Regions from separate parts of the Rhizobium sp. 05L419 genome, predicted to be linked through region 1. Evidence: predicted binding sites of a transcription regulator. Region 1 holds the regulator's gene; the other holds the start of a gene.
The links. Region 1 encodes PhoB, which activates phosphate uptake and scavenging genes when phosphate is short. Its sites were predicted from a motif close to TGTCATNNANCTGTCAT; they were not measured.
Positions count from the first base shown of each region.

Region 2: a site for PhoB is predicted at 1,183-1,199, ahead of AC1DMK_RS06850 (DUF2794 domain-containing protein). Genes of this name have one in related genera too.

Region 1 is NZ_JBFTOF010000036.1:22,423-34,917, forward strand. Features, by position in the region: gene AC1DMK_RS28325 (hypothetical protein) at 1-1,004, shown strand, start outside; gene ppk2 (polyphosphate kinase 2) at 1,006-1,887, opposite strand; gene phoR (phosphate regulon sensor histidine kinase PhoR) at 2,123-3,349, shown strand; gene AC1DMK_RS28340 (substrate-binding domain-containing protein) at 3,549-4,583, shown strand; gene pstC (phosphate ABC transporter permease subunit PstC) at 4,736-6,217, shown strand; gene pstA (phosphate ABC transporter permease PstA) at 6,214-7,536, shown strand; gene pstB (phosphate ABC transporter ATP-binding protein PstB) at 7,551-8,366, shown strand; gene phoU (phosphate signaling complex protein PhoU) at 8,411-9,124, shown strand; gene phoB (phosphate regulon transcriptional regulator PhoB) at 9,161-9,844, shown strand; gene AC1DMK_RS28370 (GcrA family cell cycle regulator) at 9,920-10,453, opposite strand; gene AC1DMK_RS28375 (acetylornithine transaminase) at 10,881-12,080, shown strand; gene argF (ornithine carbamoyltransferase) at 12,129-12,495, shown strand, end outside.
Region 2 is NZ_JBFTOF010000004.1:164,438-170,712, reverse strand. Features, by position in the region: gene AC1DMK_RS06860 (Bax inhibitor-1/YccA family protein) at 1-83, shown strand, start outside; gene AC1DMK_RS06855 (N-acetyltransferase family protein) at 195-752, shown strand; gene AC1DMK_RS06850 (DUF2794 domain-containing protein) at 759-1,160, opposite strand; gene AC1DMK_RS06845 (DUF1223 domain-containing protein) at 1,519-2,256, opposite strand; gene acnA (aconitate hydratase AcnA) at 2,497-5,187, opposite strand; gene ccmA (heme ABC exporter ATP-binding protein CcmA) at 5,449-6,099, shown strand.

The DNA.
Region 1 (12,495 bases):
TGATCGAGGCCGAGGAGCGCGAACGCCTGCATCCCCGCCAGGGGCCGCCGGAAGTCTCGGTGCCGCCCGTGGTCGAAATTCCGCCGCCCTCCGCGCACCGCGTTCGCGAGGATTCGAACAGCCCGGCCATCGGCGGCGAGACGCGCGCGCATGCCGGCCCCGATCCACGCTTCGACGATGAATCCAGCCTTGCAGCAGTGCATGCGGGCAGCGCCGACCATCTGGGTGCGCCAGACGCCACCGGGACCTTCGCGGCCGACAGAAGGCCGGCCAATATGGATTTCCGGCCTGAACGGGCCGCCGCTCGGCGCAAGCCGCGGAAGTTCTTCTCCCGGCTTCTCGTCTGGTGCGTGCTGCTTGCCTTCATCGGCATGGGTGCATGGTGGGCCCACACCTCCGGGCTGCTGATGACGGCCGCCGAACGCGATACAAGCGTTGCCAATCCGCCGGCGAGCACGGCCCCGGAAGATTTCGACGGCACCGACGAGAATGGCCAGGCGGAAGCTTCGGGCAACGGCCCCGCGCCGGTGACGATCGATCCTCAGAATTCGTTCTCGGCTGCCTGGATCGAGGTGTTCGCGCCCTCCGACGCGAATAAGATCGTGAAGGGTGCGCAATCACGAACGGAAAATGTCGCCGAAAGCGACGGCCCGGCGGTCCGCCTGATTTCGCAAACTGGCGACCGCGACGGCAATGTCGGCATCGGCGTTCCGGCCGATGTGCTACAGCAACTGGCCGGAAAGTCTTCCACTATCGCGATCACGCTGCAATCGACCTCGGACGAGCCGACGCAGATTGCCGTCGAATGCGACTTCCAGTCGCTCGGCGATTGCGCGCGCCATCGATTCACGGTGACGCGCGAGAAATCGGACGTGCTTCTCCAAGTGCGTTTCGACCGTTCGATGGCGCCGAATTCGGCGGGCACCCTGCTGATCAACAGCGACCTGGATGGCAAGGCGCGGGGCGTCAACCTCTACGCCGTGCGCATCCTGCCCGGGCAGTAGACTATTTCAGGAAGCCAGGTCCCGAGCTGATGATTTTGTCGTCCAGCTTGCCGATGGCGTCTTTTTCCTTGCCGTCGTAGTCTATTGTCTTCAGCATGTGACGGATGAGGTTCAGGCGGGCGCGGCGCTTGTCATTGGCATGGATGACCGTCCAGGGTGCGAATTCCGTATGCGTTTCCTTCAGCATTCGGTCGCGCTTTTCACTGTAGTCGCCCCATTTCGTCAGCGCCGCGATGTCCATCGATGACAGCTTCCAGACTTTCAGCGGGTCGTGCCGCCGGTCGTGGAAGCGCTTCAGCTGCATTTCCCGTCCGATATCGAGGTAGAACTTGTAGAAGAAGATGCCTTCGTGCGCGACTACCTTCTCCACCTGTGGGGCCTGCGTCAGGAAATCCTCGTATTGCTTCTGCGTGCAGAAGCCCATGACCGGCTCGACGCCGGCCCGGTTGTACCAGGAGCGGTCGAACAGGACGAACTCGCCCGCCGTTGGAAACTGGGCGACGTAGCGCTGGAAATACCATTGCCCGGCCTCGCGGTCGGTCGGTTTGGTGAGGGCGACGACGCGCGCGAGACGAGGGTTCATGTGGGCGGAGGAGGCGGAAATCGCGCCGCCCTTGCCGGCGGCATCGCGCCCCTCGAAGAGCGCCATCACCCGCTTGCCGGTGGCCTGCAGCCAGAATTGCACCTTGACCAATTCCACCTGCAGTTTTTCAAGGTCCTCGATGTATTCTTCTTCCTTCAGCTTCTTGTTGTAGGGAAAGCCGCCGGATTGCAACGCGTCTTCATCGACCCAATCAGGCAGGACTGGATCGTCGACATCGAAGACACGCCTCTTGCCACGGATATCCAGTTCAACTGCTCTGCTTTCGACATCGTCGGCCATGGGTATCCTCCCCGGATCGTATCCGCGAGCAAGCCACCACATTTTCCTTTGAAAATCAAACGTCTTGCCGTTGGGTAAAAATCCTGTGCTTATCGCCGCGATTTATTCGATCGCTGCAGCAGCCGAAAATTTCTGTCATGAATCGGGGCTATCAGGCAAAGTTTGAAGCCAAAGAAGAACGAATCGACGTCGCGAGGGGCACTTGGAAGAGGAAACGCCATGGACACGCAGCCTGATGGCACGCATCCGCCAGGAGAGCGTCGTTCTCCTCGCAGCATTGGCGATCGCACTGATCGCGATCAGTGCAGGCATGGCCGCGTGGGGCGCTCTGGGGCTGCTGCTGGTCATGGTTGCGGCCGTTTTGTGGTATTCCACGCCAGCCGCTGTAACGCCGACGCCGCCATCGGTCGCTGAAACCGATGCGCCCGTCAGCCGCAGTCTCCTGCCTGAGGTTTCCGCCACGCTATCGGCCCTCGACATCCCGGTCATGGTGCTTTCGGGTGACGCGTCGGTTCTGTTTCAGAACCGCGCGGCCGAAAAGGCGTTCGGTGAGGTTGTGCTCGGCGCGCATATTTCAGCGCGGCTGCGCTCGCCGGGTATTCTCGACATGGTCCGCGAAACCATCGCGACCAACGCACCGAACCAGATCGAACATTCGGAGCGCCTGCCGTCCGAGCGCGTCTATATCGTGCGCAGTTCTCCTGTCGATCTCGGGCACGATGACAGTGTGGGCGAACGCCTGTTCGTGCTTTCTTTCCGCGACATTTCCGAAGTCCGTCGGATCGACCGAATGCGCTCCGATTTCGTCGCCAATGCCAGCCACGAGTTGCGCACGCCGCTTGCCTCCCTGCGCGGCTTCATCGAGACCATCCAGGGACCGGCGAAGAACGATCTGAAGGCGCAGGAGCGCTTCCTCGGGATCATGTTCGACCAGACGACTCGTATGAGCCGACTGGTCGACGATCTCTTGTCCCTGTCGCGGCTGGAGTTGAAGTCGCACATCGCGCCGGACGAGAAGGTGGATCTCGTCCCGTTGATCGGCCATGTCAGGGATTCGCTGCTGCCGCTGGCCAGGGATGTCGGCGTCGAAATCGGGTTGCACCTGCCGGAAGGAAAAGCCGAGGTTCTTGGCGACCGCGATGAGCTCGTTCAGGTCTTTGAAAACCTGATGGAAAATGCCTGCAAATACGGTCAGGAAGGAAAGGCTGTCGACGTGTTCCTGAAAGCCGGTCAGGGGGAGCCGGTGGAGGTTACCGTCGTCGATCAGGGGCCGGGGATTCCTGCCGAGCACGTGCCTCGCCTGACCGAGCGATTCTATCGCGTGAACATCGAAGACAGCCGCTCGAGGAAGGGAACCGGTCTTGGCCTTGCCATCGTAAAGCACATCCTGACACGCCATCGCGCGCGACTGATTGTGAAGTCCGAAGTGGGCAAGGGAACGAGCTTTACCGTGCGGTTCTGACATAAAAGCGCAATACAGCGGTCGCGAGCAAATAATTTATATAATAAAATCAGTTATATAAGCTGTCACAAATGTTTCACCAAACTGACATAAAACCTCTAGGCATCGGGGGCTAAAGAGAGCAGGCCGCTGAAGAAGACGGCACCGCAAGGGGCCGCCCAAGGCCACACTCAGACCGCTATATGCCCGGGAGATTGATATGAACGCTTTTAAACTTACGGTCGCCGCACTTGCTGCTTCCGCCGCTTTCGCAGGCGCGGCTGTTGCTCGCGACCAGGTCCAGGTCAGTGGTTCTTCCACGGTTCTGCCTTACGCCAAGATCGTTGCTGAAACGTTCGGCGAAACCTTCAAGGACTTCAAAACACCGGTCGTCGAATCCGGTGGTACCGGTGCCGGCCTCAAGGAATTCTGCAAGGGCGTCGGCCCTGACACCATCGACGTTGCAAACGCTTCGCGCCCGATCAACGCCAAGGAACTGGACGCCTGCAAGGCAGCCGGCGTGACCGACATCCAGGAAGTGAAGATCGGTTATGACGGCATCGTCTTCGCAACCGACGCCTCCAACCCTGACGTCGCCTACGTTCCGGCTGACATCTACAAGGCCCTGGCCGCCCAGGTCGTCGTCGACGGCAAACTCGTGGCCAACCCTTACAAGAAGTGGTCGGAAGTCAATCCGAAGCTTCCCGCGGTTGATATCGCTGCTTATATCCCGGGCGAAAAGCATGGCACCCGCGAAGTCTTCGAAGTGAATGTTCTCGCAGCAGGCTGCAAGGCTTCAGGCGCGCTCGACGTCATCAAGGCTTCGATTGCCGACGCGGCTGCTCAAAACAAGGCTTGTGTTGCAGTCCGCAAGGACGGCGCTGCTGTCGACATCGACGGCGACTATCCGGAAACGCTGGCACGCATCGCAGCCAACAAGACGGGCGTCGGCGTATTCGGCCTATCCTTCTATGAAAACAATGCCGACAAGCTGAAGGTCGCCACCGTCAACGGCATTGTTCCGTCGACCGAAACGATTTCCGACGGCACCTACCCGGTTTCCCGCCCGTTGTTCTTCTACGTCAAGAAGGCACACCTCGGCGTCATCCCGGGCCTGAAGGAATACGTCAACTTCTTCGTATCCGAGCAGATGATCGGCCCTGACAGCCCGCTCGTCGAATACGGCCTGGTCGCAGCGCCGGATGCAGAGCGCGACGCGATCCGCAAGTCGGTCGAAGACGGCAAGACCATGTAATGAACGCTGCCGGCGCGCCCGAAAGGTGCGCCGGCATTGCCTTTGTCCGCGCCATTGAGGCGGCAAAGTTCGAATTCTCCATGATTGGAAGCCGGGAGCGGCCCGCTGCCGTCTCTGCTTTTTTGGGGCCAAAGGCCTGGGGACCTTAACGAATGAGTACATCCGTCATACTCTTGTGCCTCGTGGTACTCGGCGCCGTTGCCTTCCTGGCAGCACGCGGCCGCGCGACGGCGCTTGCCGGAGGCAAGTCTTCGGCACTGCATTCCCGGCCGGGCTACTACGGTGCCTACGCCGCCATCTGGGCGACCCTGCCGGCACTGCTCGTGCTCTGCGCCTGGTTGGCAATCAGCCCCTCCATCATCGAATCCTCCGTCCGTGGCGGGTTCCCCGATGACGTCAAGGCGCAGTCCGCCGCCCAGCAGAACCTGAGCTTCGGCATGGTCAACGCGATTGCGCGCGGCCTGCCGTTGCTCACGCAGGAAGACGTTAGTACCGGTGTAAGCGATCCGGCCGGCCTTCAGGCGAAGCTGGCGGCAAAGGGTGTTCCGCTCGCGGGCGAACCCCAGCCTTATATGATTGAAGCCGCCCAGAACCTGAATGTAGAGAGCGGCGCGAGCCGTGCGGTCATGACGGCGGTCGTTCTCGTCCTGGCCGTTGCCGGCGGTTTCTATGCGCTCCGCGAGATCGCGCCACGCTTTCGGGCCCGCAATCGCGTGGAGCGCGTCATGCTCTGGGGTCTGCTGCTGGCTTCGTCGATTGCGATCCTGACGACCATCGGCATCGTTCTGTCGATGCTGACCGAGGCCACGCACTTCTTCGCCGCGGTCCCCGCCACCGACTTTTTCTTCGGCACCGTCTGGGATCCGCGCTTTGCCGGTGCAGGCAGTTCGTCCTTCGGTCAGTTCGGCCTGATACCGCTGCTTCTCGGCACGCTCTACATCGGCTTCGTGGCCATGCTGGTCGCAGTTCCGGTCGGCCTTTTCGCGGCGATCTACATGGCGGAGTATGCCGCTCCGAAGGTTCGCTCGGTTGCCAAGCCGCTTCTTGAGGTGCTGGCCGGTATCCCGACCATCGTTTACGGCTTCTTCGCACTGATCACGGTCGGTCCTTTCCTGCGCGACCTGTCGTCCCAGGTAAATGGCCTTCTGACCGGCGACTATACCAACTTCATTCAGGCGCAGAGCGTTCTGACTGCGGGCATCGTCATGGGCATCATGCTGATCCCATACGTCTCCTCTCTGTCGGACGACATCATTACCGCCGTGCCCGGCGCGCTTCGTGACGGTTCGCTCGGCCTCGGTGCCACGCGTTCAGAGACGATCAAGAAGGTCGTCCTGCCGGCAGCGCTTCCCGGCATCGTCGGCGCGCTGCTGATGACCGCGTCGCGCGCCATCGGCGAGACGATGATCGTCGTGCTCGCGGCCGGTGTCGCGGCGCGCATCCAGATCAACCCGTTCGAACCCATGACGACGGTGACGGTGAAGATCGTCAACCAGCTGACGGGTGACCTCGAGTTCACTTCGCCGCAGACGCTGGTGGCCTTCGCGCTAGGGATCACGCTGTTCTTCATCACGCTTTGCCTCAACATCTACGCGCTCTATATCGTGCGCAAATACCGGGAGCAGTACGAATGACGGATATTGTTTCTCCGGTTGAAGGCGTCGTCGTTTCCAAGGCGCCGGCCCGCCGTGACATCGGCATCAAGCGCCGCTACGCCGCCGAACGCCGATTCCAGGCCTATGGCATCGCTGCGATTTCCTTTGGCCTGATTTTCCTTGCGATCCTGCTGACCACCATCGTCAGCAAGGGCTATACGGCCTTCCAGCAGACGGCAATCACGCTGCCGATCGAGTTCAGCGAGAAGACGCTCGACCCGAACAACAAGCGCGCCGCCGATCCGTCGGTGCTGGTTGCCGCCAACTACCCGGTGCTGATCCGCGACGCGATGATCAAGATGCTTGGTGTCAACGCCGCCAGCCGCCCCGAAGTGCGCGACGCAACGGCGATGATCTCCAAGGGCGCTCCGATCGTGCTGCGTGACATGGTCCTCGCCGACCCGTCGCTGATCGGCAACACCATCAACGTCACCCTGCTCGCCGATGCGAACGTCGACTCTGCCAACAAGGGCCAGATCGATCTCAAGGTCGATGAGAAGAACCGCAAGGTCAACGACCGGCAGGTTGGCTGGATGAACCAGCTGGCGGCCAGCGGCGCCCTGCACAAGGAATTCAACACCGGTCTCTTCGTAAACGGCAACTCCAGCCGTCCCGAGGCCGCCGGCCTAGGCGTCGCGCTCATCGGCTCGCTCTATCTGATGCTGATCGTGCTCGTCCTCGCGCTGCCGATCGGCGTTGCCGCTTCGATCTATCTCGAAGAGTTCGCGCCGAAGAACAAGCTCACGGACCTGATCGAGGTCAACATCAACAACCTCGCTGCCGTTCCATCGATCGTCTACGGTCTGCTCGGGCTTGCAGTCTTCATCAACTTCGCGGGCCTGCCGCGTTCGGCATCGCTGGTCGGCGGCCTGGTGCTGACCCTGATGACGCTGCCGACGATTATCATCGCGACCCGCGCGGCGCTCCGCGCCGTACCGCCATCCATCCGGGCCGCGGCTCTCGGGCTCGGCGCCTCGAAGATGCAGATGGTGTTCCACCACGTCCTGCCGCTTGCCATGCCCGGTATCCTGACCGGCACCATCATCGGTCTGGCGCACGCGCTCGGTGAAACCGCGCCGCTGCTCCTGATCGGCATGGTCGCCTTCGTCGCCAATGCTCCGACCACCCCGCTCGACCCTTCCACGGCTCTGCCGGTGCAGGTCTACATGTGGGCCAACGAAGCCGAGCGCGCCTTCACCGAGCGCACCTCAGGCGCCATCATCGTCCTGCTCCTGTTCCTGATCGTCATGAACTTTGGAGCCATCCTCTTGCGTCGTCGCTTTGAGCGCCGCTGGTAAACGGAGTAAACATCATGAACATGTTGACGGAAGCAGCAGTTGAGAAGGCGCTTGATCAGAAGATGAATACCATTCCGTATAAGATGATCGGCCAGGACGTCTCGGTTTACTACGGCGACAAGCGTGCGCTTTTCGACGTCAAGCTGAACATTCGCGAAAACACAGTGACGGCCCTCATCGGCCCGTCCGGTTGTGGCAAGTCCACCTTCCTGCGCAGCCTGAACCGCATGAACGACACGATCGACAATTGCCGCGTCACCGGCAAGATCACGCTCGATGGCGATGATATCTACGATCCGGATATCGACGTCGTCGAACTGCGCGCCCGCGTCGGCATGGTATTCCAGAAGCCGAACCCGTTCCCGAAGACGATTTACGAAAACGTCGCCTACGGCCCGCGCATTCACGGTCTGGCCAAGGCAAAGTCCGACATGGACCAGATCGTCGAACAGAGCCTGCAGCGCGCCGGCCTCTGGAACGAAGTGAAGGACCGCGTGCATGAATCAGGGACCGGTCTCTCCGGTGGCCAGCAGCAGCGTCTGTGCATCGCCCGCGCTATCGCCGTCAGCCCGGAAGTCATTCTGATGGACGAGCCGTGCTCGGCGCTCGACCCAATCGCAACTGCAAAGGTCGAGGAACTCATCCACGAACTGCGCGAGAGCTACACCATCGTCATCGTCACGCACTCGATGCAGCAGGCAGCCCGCGTTTCTCAGCGCACCGCCATGTTCCACCTCGGCAACCTCGTCGAGGAAAACGATACCGACAAGATGTTCACCAACCCGGATGACCCGCGCACCCAGGATTACATCATGGGCCGCTTCGGTTGACCTCCGGCGTCGGAAACCCTCAAGGACATTCAAGGATAAGCCCTATGGCATCGACCCACATCTACTCCGCCTATGACGACGACCTGAAATTCCTTTCCCGCCGTATTTCGGAAATGGGCGGCCTCGCCGAGCAGATGGTGTCGGACGCCGTCCGCGCCCTGGTCAACGGCGATACGTCACTCGCCCAGAAGGTCATCTCCGACGACGTGATCCTCGATCACGCCGAGCGCGAGATCGGCGACAAGGCGATCATCACCATCGCCCGCCGCCAGCCGATGGCTGCCGACCTTCGCGAGATCATGGGATCGATCCGCATCGCCGCCGACCTCGAGCGTGTCGGTGACCTCGGCAAGAACACCGCCAAGCGCGTCATCGCCGTTCAGAGCAGCGGCGTTCCACGCAAGCTTGCCCGCGGTCTCGAACACCTATCCGAACTGGCGCTCGTCCAGCTCAAGGAAGTGCTCGACGTCTACACCAGCCGCGCCGCCGACAGGGCGAAGTCGATCCGCGAGCGCGACGAGGAAATCGACGCGATGTACACCTCGCTCTTCCGGGAGATGCTGACCTACATGATGGAAGACCCGCGCAACATCACCAGTTGCACGCATCTCCTCTTCTGCGCCAAGAACATCGAGCGCATCGGCGACCATGCCACCAACATTGCCGAAACCATCTACTACATGGCGACCGGCGCCCAGCCGGAAGGCGAACGTCCAAAGGACGACACCGCCAACACCGTTGGTGCTGTCACGGAATAACCGTTCCGGAACCGCGCCCCCAGGAGACCGAAACGAATGATCCCAAGAGTTGCAGTCGTTGAAGACGAAGAGGCACTCAGCGTGCTTCTTCGCTATAACCTCGAGGCCGAAGGCTTCGAGGTCGATACCATTCTACGCGGCGACGAGGCCGAGATCCGGCTTCAGGAGCGAACGCCCGATCTTCTCATCCTCGATTGGATGCTGCCCGGCGTCTCCGGCATCGAACTGTGCCGCCGGCTGCGTCAGCGACCGGAAACCGAGCGCCTGCCGATCATCATGCTGACGGCCCGCGGCGAGGAGAGCGAGCGCGTTCGCGGCCTCTCGACCGGTGCCGACGATTATGTCGTCAAGCCGTTCTCGACGCCGGAACTTGTTGCCCGCGTCAAGGCGATGCTACGCCGTGCAAAGCCGGAGGTTCTGTCGTCTCTGCTGAAATGCGGCGATATCGAACTCGACCGCGAAACGCACCGTGTCCATCGCAAGACCCGCGAGGTCCGCCTGGGGCCGACCGAGTTCCGCCTCCTGGAGTTCCTGATGGCGTCGCCCGGCCGCGTATTCTCGCGCTCGCAACTTCTGGATGGGGTCTGGGGCCACGACATCTACGTTGATGAACGGACGGTCGACGTCCATGTCGGCCGGCTGCGCAAGGCGCTGAACTTTTCCAATATGCAAGACGTCATTCGCACGGTTCGCGGCGCTGGGTATTCCATGGAAGCCTGAGCTGTTTCCGAGCCGTCACGAACGAAAAACGGGCCCGCGAGGGCCCGTTTTCTTGTTCCTTATCCGGCGTCCGGATCAGGCGACCCGATTGGCTGCCCTGCGGCGCTCGTTGACCGGCTGGTAGGCCATGCGCTGATGGTAGGTGCAGTATGGCGAAGAGTCCGGGGACTCGCAGCCACAGAAGTGGAAGTCATCCTTCAGCGGATCGCCGACCGGCCATTTGCAGGTGCGTTCGGTCAGTTCCGTCAGACCGAGGCGGCGCGAGATCGGCAAGACCACGTTTGAAGAAGGACGATACCTCACTTCTTCGGTCGCATCGATTTCCACCTCTTCCTTCAGCATCGTCGCGCCCTGCTGGCGGGTAACGGTGCGGGTGGCGATCCGGGATGCGTAGTTCGGAGCGCGCGGCGCCGTCGTGGTGCGCTTTGGCGTTCTGGCGGTCGCCGCAGTGCCGCCAGCCTTGGCGCGGCCCGGCAGGCACAGCCGGTGGACCTTGCCGATCACGGCGTTGCGGCTTACGCCGCCAAGTTGTGCTGCGATCTGGCTGGCGCTAAGGCCTTCGGCCCAAAGCTTTTTCAGTCTTTCAACGCGCTCGTCTGTCCAGTTCATGCCCCTGTCTCCGCCTTATTTGCGTTGGTGTAGGCAGAATCCTTCACCGCTGCCCCGGACGCATCCGAAGCAACAAACGCTTGCTCGATGTTGGTGACTAGTTCCGCCGCATGCAGTCTAGTAATTGAGTTTTAACCTAGTGTGAGGCCGACTCCGTGACAAGAGTCGGTTGAATCCCGGCGAATCGAATTTCAAGTTTTCCCCAACTTGCTGGGTGTGAGAGTCATTTCTGCAACAATAGCTGTTGATAGGTCCGCGTGACCTGAATGGCAGCTTGACGCATGCAGTAAAACCTCAGTTTTGTTGACATCGCAGTGCGAAAAGTAAATAGTGCTGCTCGCCGCCGAAAGGCGGCATTTTTAATTTTTCGGACCTGCTTCTTAGCCGGAGTCCGGTTGCTCGTTTACCAATGACAGGAGATCGCGCCATGGCTGAAGCCGCGCCGCTTTATGACACCTACTCTCGTGCCCCGTTGCGGTTCGAGCGAGGAGAGGGCGTGTGGCTGATGACCGAAACTGGCGAGCGATATCTCGATTTCGGCGCGGGCGTCGCCGTGACCTCCGTCGGCCATGGCCACCCGCACGTCGTCGGCGCCCTGAAGGAGCAGGCCGACAAGGTCTGGCACCTCTCCAACATCTACGAGATCCCAGGCCAGGAAGCGCTAGCCAGGCGTTTGACCGGCGCAACCTTCGCGGACAAGGTGTTCTTTACCAACTCCGGCGCCGAAGCGCTCGAATGCGCAATCAAGACCGCGCGCCGCTACCAGTATTCAAAGGGTCATCCCGAGCGGTTCCATATCATCACCTTCGAAGGCGCGTTCCATGGCCGCACGCTGGCGACGATCGCCGCCGGCGGCCAGGAAAAATACCTCGAAGGCTTCGGTCCCAAGGCGCCTGGCTTCGATCAGGTTCCATTCGGTGATGTCGACGCCCTTCGGGCGGCTATCACCCACGAAACGGCGGCGATTCTGATCGAGCCCGTGCAGGGCGAAGGCGGTATCCGTCCGGCGACTAACGAGTTCATGAGGGCGCTACGCCAGCTCTGCGACGAGAACGGGCTGCTGCTCATCCTCGATGAGGTCCAGACCGGCGTCGGTCGCACTGGAAAATTGTTCGCCTACGAGTGGTCCGGCATCGCGCCTGACATCATGGCGGTCGCCAAGGGTATCGGCGGTGGTTTCCCCCTCGGTGCCTGCCTTGCCACGGCCGAGGCAGCCTCGGGCATGAAGGCTGGCACCCACGGGTCGACGTATGGCGGCAACCCGCTGGCCATGGCTGTCGGCAACGCCGTGCTCGACGTCGTTCTCGAAGACGGCTTCCTCCAGCATGTCAACGACGTTTCCCTCATCTTTCGCCAGGGACTGGCATCGCTCAAGGACCGCTTCCCCGATGTCATCGAGGATGTCAGGGGCGAGGGGCTGTTGCTCGGCGTCAAGGCGGCGGTGCCGTCGGCAGAGTTGCTGCAGGCGATCCGTGCCGCTCATCTTCTGGCAATCCCGGCGGGCGACAATGTCATCCGCCTGCTTCCGCCTCTGGTCGTCACCGCGGACGAAGCCCGCGAAGGGCTCGTCCGACTTGAGCGCGCCGCTGAGAGCGTGCGCGCTTCTAAGATCAAGAAGACGGCTTGAAACGGATAAGGTGCCCAGCCGGACGGCGGGCTTGATAGGTAAAGACACATGGCTTCCCCCAAACACTTCCTCGATCTCTCTGCAGTGACGGCCAACGATCTCCGGGTCATCATGAACGACGCCCTTTCACGCAAGCAGGCATTCAAGGCCGGACAGGGCGACAAGCCGCTCGCCGGCAAGATGCTGGCGATGATCTTCGAAAAGCCGTCCACCCGCACGCGCGTTTCCTTCGATGTCGGCATGCGTCAGCTCGGCGGCGAGACGCTGTTCCTGTCTGGCACGGAAATGCAGCTTGGACGCGCCGAGACGATCGGCGACACTGCCAAGGTCCTCTCGCGCTATGTCGATGCGATCATGATCCGCACCACCGAGCATTCGCGGCTTTTGGAGCTCGCCGAGCATGCAACCGTTCCTG
Region 2 (6,275 bases), on a different contig from region 1:
CGATCATGGGTGCGCTGACGCTCTATCTCGACTTCATCAACCTCTTCATGTTCCTCCTGCAGTTCATGGGCGACCGCAAGTAAGACGGGACGGGTTATCGGAAAAGGCGGCTTCGGCCGCCTTTTTTGTTGCGCGGCTTTTCGGGGCGTGATTTCTGAACCATCGATCGTCCCTCTCATAGCCGGCCTGTTTGAATGCCCGTTTCCCTTCGCGACGCTTGCGCCTCCGATCTCGATGCCATCACCGAAATCTATCGCGAATCCGTCCTGACCGGCGTTGCAAGCTACGAGATCACCCCGCCCGACCGAACTGAGATGGCGAAGCGGTTTTGCGCCGTGATCGATCAGGGATATCCTTACATCGCGGCAGTCGACGAGGACGCAAGCCTGCTTGGCTATGCCTATGCGTCGGCCTTCCGCACCCGCCCAGCCTACCGCTGGATGGTCGAAGACTCGATCTATGTGGCACCTGAAGCGCGTGGAAGAGGCATCGGCAAGCTGTTGCTGGCAGAGCTCCTAACCCGTTGCACGGCGCTTGGTTTCCGCCAGATGGTGGCTGTCGTCGGCGGGGCGCATCCGGCGTCGATCGCACTGCATGCCGCCTTAGGCTTCGAAGAGACGGGACGGCTCAAAGGCACCGGCTACAAGCACGGCCGCTGGTTGGATACGATGATGATGCAGCGCTCGCTCGGCGAAGGAACGGCGACGGATCCGGACCTGGAAGCCTACCCGGGCACCCTGTTCAAGGGTTGATCGGGCTCACTTCTCGACCAGCTTCAGCGACTTGCCGAAGATTTTGAGAACCTGCTGCAGCTCGTGTCCGCGCTTTAAAATGACGCCGTGGAGGTTGATCACAGAGTAGGCGCCCTGCTTGGCAGCAAGCTTGGGGTTTTTCTCGATGCGAAAGAGCGGCATTTCGCCGGAGCGCTTGAAAACGGAGAAGACGGCCCGGTCCTTTAGATGATCGATTGCGTAGTCCCGCCACTCGCCCTCGCCGACCATGCGACCATATATCCAGAGGATGGCATCGAGCTCCCGCCTGTGAAAGGTAACCGGAAGCGGATCCTTGCTTTGCTTGTATTCCTTGAGATCCACGACAATGGACGAACTGCTATCGGCGGTCCGGCTTTCGCCACGCCGCAAATCCGGCTGATCTGTCATCAGTCTCCCAGCGCCTCCGTTCGTGACAGGAGAGTGACAGTTTGCCTTAGCGTTTACAAATTGCAAGCGGGCGATCGGTCACATTAATCATAGTCTGTGCAATCTCCCGCGCGCCGCATTTCAGTCAAAACAGCGCCTCATTTGCAAGGGAAATTCCCCTCGATCGCGCCGCGGACCGAATCACGACCCGCCGATCTAACGATGTTGCGCGCAATCCTCCCCGACTGGTGGAGGAGTATGCGAAAGTTTGGCGCCAGTGCGCCAAAGGGCCCGGCTGGACGTATCGACCTTAACCCCAGCCCCGAATACGATCAGCCGGGCCGCCCCGTTTTCCACCTGCCGAAGCAGATGAAACCCGTCAGATATTCTTGCCGGCCATGACAACCGTCGCGCCGAGTATGGCCGACGGCGTACCATCCTGCGTGGAAGACTGAAGCAGAATCGCGCAACCCTCAAGATCCTGCTTCTGCAGGACATTGGCAGGCAGCGTCAAGCTCGTTTCCTTGCCGTCCCACATGCCGACGGTTTCGATATCGGCAACGCTGTTGAGATAGGCGATCTTTTGGCCGATGTTTTCGCCCTTCTCGACGTCGATGGTTTTTTCCCTGTTGAAATAGACCATTACGACATTGGCCTTGCCTGGTCCGGCACCGATCTTGACCTCGAGTTCGTCGCCATTGACCTTCGCAGCGACCGGAACCGTCAGCCCCTTGCCCTCGGCAAGATATCCGTCGATCTTACCGGTGATGCCGCCAAGATCCGCACCCGCCACATGATCTCGCCCGTTCACGACCACCTGTGGAGTGTAGACGTTGCCGCGTCCCATCGTCCGCGCATAGCCATACTGCCGCTCGGTGTTTTCCTTGGAGCTCAGCGTGTCGGCCCAGCCAAGATAGTTCCAGTAATCAACATGATAGGCCAGGGCAATGACGTCTCCGCGCTCGACAAGCTTGCGAAAAGCCGCATCGGCCGGCGGACAGGAGGAACAGCCCTGCGACGTGAAGAGTTCGACGACACCTTTCGGCGCCTCCTGGGCAAACAGCGGGCCCGCCAGGGCCATACCTGCAACCAGTGAAATCAAAAACCGCGGGAACATTCACCTTCACCTTTTTCTTCAGCGCCGGCAGCCAACGAGAAGGCCGCAGGTTCCGATCAATGAACGTAGAGATAGTCTTTCCCCGTTCAAACGAAAAATCACGAACGGGTGAGACCAAGCGTCTGAAAGCGACGCCGAAACACATCGTCGTGAGCCGACGCGACAAGCCACAGCCGGCCAAACAAAAACAACCGCCGGAGATGTCTCTCCGGCGGTCGCTATCGGTGCACTTTCTATCGATCAGGCTGCGAGGTCGCGCAGAACCGTCTGCAGGATGCCACCGTTGTTGAGGTAGATCACCTCGTCGAGCGTATCGACACGCGATAGCAGCGGAACGTCCTTCACGGTTCCATCGCCGTAGGTGATCTTGGCGATCTTCCTCTCGCGCGGCTTGATGTCTTCCAGGCCTTCGATGGTGACAAGTTCATCACCCTTAAGGCCGAGCGTTGCCCAGGTCGTGCCCTCTTCGAAGACGAAGGGGATGATACCCATGCCGACCAGGTTCGAGCGGTGGATGCGCTCGAAGGACTGGGCGATGACCGCCTTGACGCCGAGAAGGTTGGTGCCCTTCGCGGCCCAGTCGCGGGAAGAACCGTTGCCGTATTCGACGCCCGCGAAGATAACGAGCGGAACGCCCTCGGCCTTGTACTGCATGGCCGCATCGTAGATCGATTCCTCTTCCTTCGACGGGTAATGGATGGTGTAGCCACCTTCCTTGCCGTTCGGGCCGAGCATGTGGTTGCGGATGCGGATGTTGGCGAAGGTGCCGCGCATCATGACTTCATGGTTGCCGCGCCGCGTGCCGTACTGGTTGAAGTCAGCAACGCCGACATTGTGCTCGAGCAGGTACGCACCTGCCGGAGACGCCGCTTTGATCGAACCGGCCGGAGAAATGTGGTCGGTCGTGATCTTGTCGCCGAAGAGGCCGAGAACGCGGGCACCCTTGATGTCGGAAATGCCCAAGCCCGTCTTGCCCATGCCGACGAAGTACGGCGGGTTCTGGACGTAGGTCGAATTGTCGTCCCAGGCATAGGTCTGGCCCGCAGGGATCTGAACCGCCTGCCAGTTCTCGTCGCCCTTGAACACGTCGGCGTACTTCGATTCGTAGAGTTCGCGCGTGACGTATTTCAAGATGAATTCCTGAACCTCCTTCGAGGTCGGCCAGATGTCCTTCAGGAACACCGGATTGCCGTCCTGGTCCTCGCCGATCGGCTCCTTGGTCAGGTCCTTCTGGACCGAACCGGCAAGCGCGTAGGCGACGACGAGCGGCGGGGATGCCAGGTAGTTCGCCTGAACGTCCGGAGAAATGCGGCCTTCGAAGTTGCGGTTGCCCGACAGCACGCCCGAAACGATGAGGCCCTTGTCGTTGATCGTCTTCGAAACCGGCGCCGGCAGCGGGCCGGAGTTGCCGATGCAGGTCGTGCAGCCGAAGCCGACGAGGTTGAAGCCGAGCTTGTCGAGATCGGCCTGCAGGCCGGACTTGGCAAGGTACTCACCGACGACCTGCGAGCCGGGGGCAAGCGATGTCTTGACCCAAGGCTTCGTCTTCAGACCCTTGGCAACCGCGTTGCGGGCGAGAAGACCGGCGGCGATCAGGACGGACGGGTTGGAGGTGTTGGTGCACGACGTGATGGCAGCAATTGCGACGTCGCCATGACCGAGATCGAAGTCGGTGCCTTCGACCGCATAGCGGTTGGAGAGCTGGCCGGGCTTCTTGTAGTCGGCATCCATCGAGCCGGCAAAACCGGAAGCGATGTTTTCAAGCGGGATGCGGCCTTCCGGACGCTTCGGGCCCGCCATGGCAGGCACGACGTCGCCGAGATCGAGTTCCAGCGTGTCCGTAAAGACGAGGTCCGAACCGTCGCCATCGCGCCACATGCCTTGCACCTTGGAATAGGCTTCGACCAACGCGATGCGGTCCTTGGTGCGGCCCGACATATTGAGGTAGTTGATCGTTTCGCCGTCGACCGGGAAGAAGCCGCAGGTCGCGCCGTATTCCGGGCCCATGTTGCCGATCGTTGCGCGGTCGGCGAGCGGCATGTTGTCCATACCAGGGCCGAAGAATTCGACGAACTTGGAAACAACGCCCTTCTTGCGCAGCATCTGCACGACCATCAGCACGAGGTCGGTCGCCGTGACGCCTTCCTTGAGCTTGCCCGTGAGCTTGAAGCCGATGACCTCAGGCAGCAGCATCGAGACCGGCTGGCCGAGCATGGCTGCTTCCGCTTCGATACCGCCGACGCCCCAGCCGAGTACGCCAAGGCCGTTGATCATTGTGGTATGCGAATCGGTGCCGACGCAGGTATCGGGATAAGCGATCGTCTCGCCGTCCTCTTCCTTCGTCCAGACGGTCTGGCCGAGATATTCGAGATTGACCTGGTGACAGATGCCGGTGCCTGGAGGAACGACGCGGAAATTCTTGAATGCCTGCTGGCCCCACTTCAAGAAGCGGTAGCGCTCGCCGTTGCGCTGATATTCCAGCTCGACGTTCTTGGCAAAGGCCTGGGGCGTGCCGAACTCGTCGACGATGACGGAGTGGTCGATGACGAGGTCGACCGGAACGAGCGGGTTGATCTTTTCGGGATCGCCGCCAAGCGAAACCATCGCGTCGCGCATTGCGGCAAGGTCGACGACGGCGGGAACGCCGGTGAAGTCCTGCATCAGCACGCGTGCCGGGCGATAGGCGATTTCGTTTTCGACAGCGCCCTTGTTATCAAGCCATTCGGCAACAGCCAGGATATGGTCCTTGGTGACGGACTGGCCATCTTCGAAGCGCAGCAGGTTCTCGAGCAGAACCTTCATCGAATAGGGAAGCTTCGAAACGCCGGCTAGGCCGTTGGCCTCAGCCTTGGGAAGGCTGTAATAGATATAGTCCTTACCGTTCACATTGAGCGTGGAACGACAATTGAAGCTGTCAAGAGATTTAGACACGAGAGACCCCGTTTCCGATAGCGAACACAGTCGTGCGGACGCCTATGCACTTAATGCACATCAGGATGCGGGTACGGCCATTTCCGCTGTCCGCCCGTGGAACAAATGCTCCATGTTCGGCGCAAGGATGATATTCACGCCGACCGCTGGCGTGGTTGCGGGTCTTATAGATAGTTTCTATGAAAGGTGCCAGAGAGGGCGTAGCCCATTTCGGACATTTTTTGCGTTGCGATGACTGAAAACTTAAACGACGGATATGCCATGCATCTCGACGCCGCCAATCTCGCTGCACGCCGGGGCGAAGACCTGATTTTCGAGGGCATGTCCTTTCGCCTGGAATCGGGCGAAGCGCTGGTTCTGACAGGGAAAAATGGATCAGGGAAGTCAACTTTACTACGAGTCCTGGCCGGTCTGTTGCGCCAGGAAAGAGGCTCGGTGACATTCACTGATTCGCAGGGTCGTGCGGACGACAATGTCGGCGAAGTCAGCCACTATCTCGGCCACCGCAATGCGATGAAAAACGAGCTGACGGTCGACGAAAATCTGACGTTCTGGCGCGACTTCCTTGGCGTCGGCAACGGCACTCTTCCCCAACTGTCCATCGAGGACGCCGCCGGCGCGGTAGGCCTCGCCGGTATCACCCATCTGCCGTTCGGCTACCTCTCCGCCGGCCAGCAACGCCGATTCGCCTTTGCCAAGCTGCTCGTCGCCTACCGCCCGGTCTGGATTCTGGACGAACCGACGGCGGCGCTGGACACAAGCGCCGATCGGCTGTTTGCCGATCTCATCGAGGCACATCGCAAGCAAGGCGGCATCGTGCTCGCCGCGACCCATCAGCCCCTGGGGCTGGAGAATGCGCGCGAACTGCACATGACCGGTTTTGCCGGCGTCGATCACGGGGTGTGGGGATGACGAATGTGCCTGCACCAACGTCCCCTCCCCGACCCCTCCCCACCAGGGGGAGGAGCTTGCGTGCCGGAGCAGCTCTGCACGATCGAGACCTCTCGACACCCGCAGCGATCACGTTTCTGTGCCAGAAAGGGCCCCAACTTGGCCCCTCCCATTTGCGCGGAGGGGTTGGCGATGGG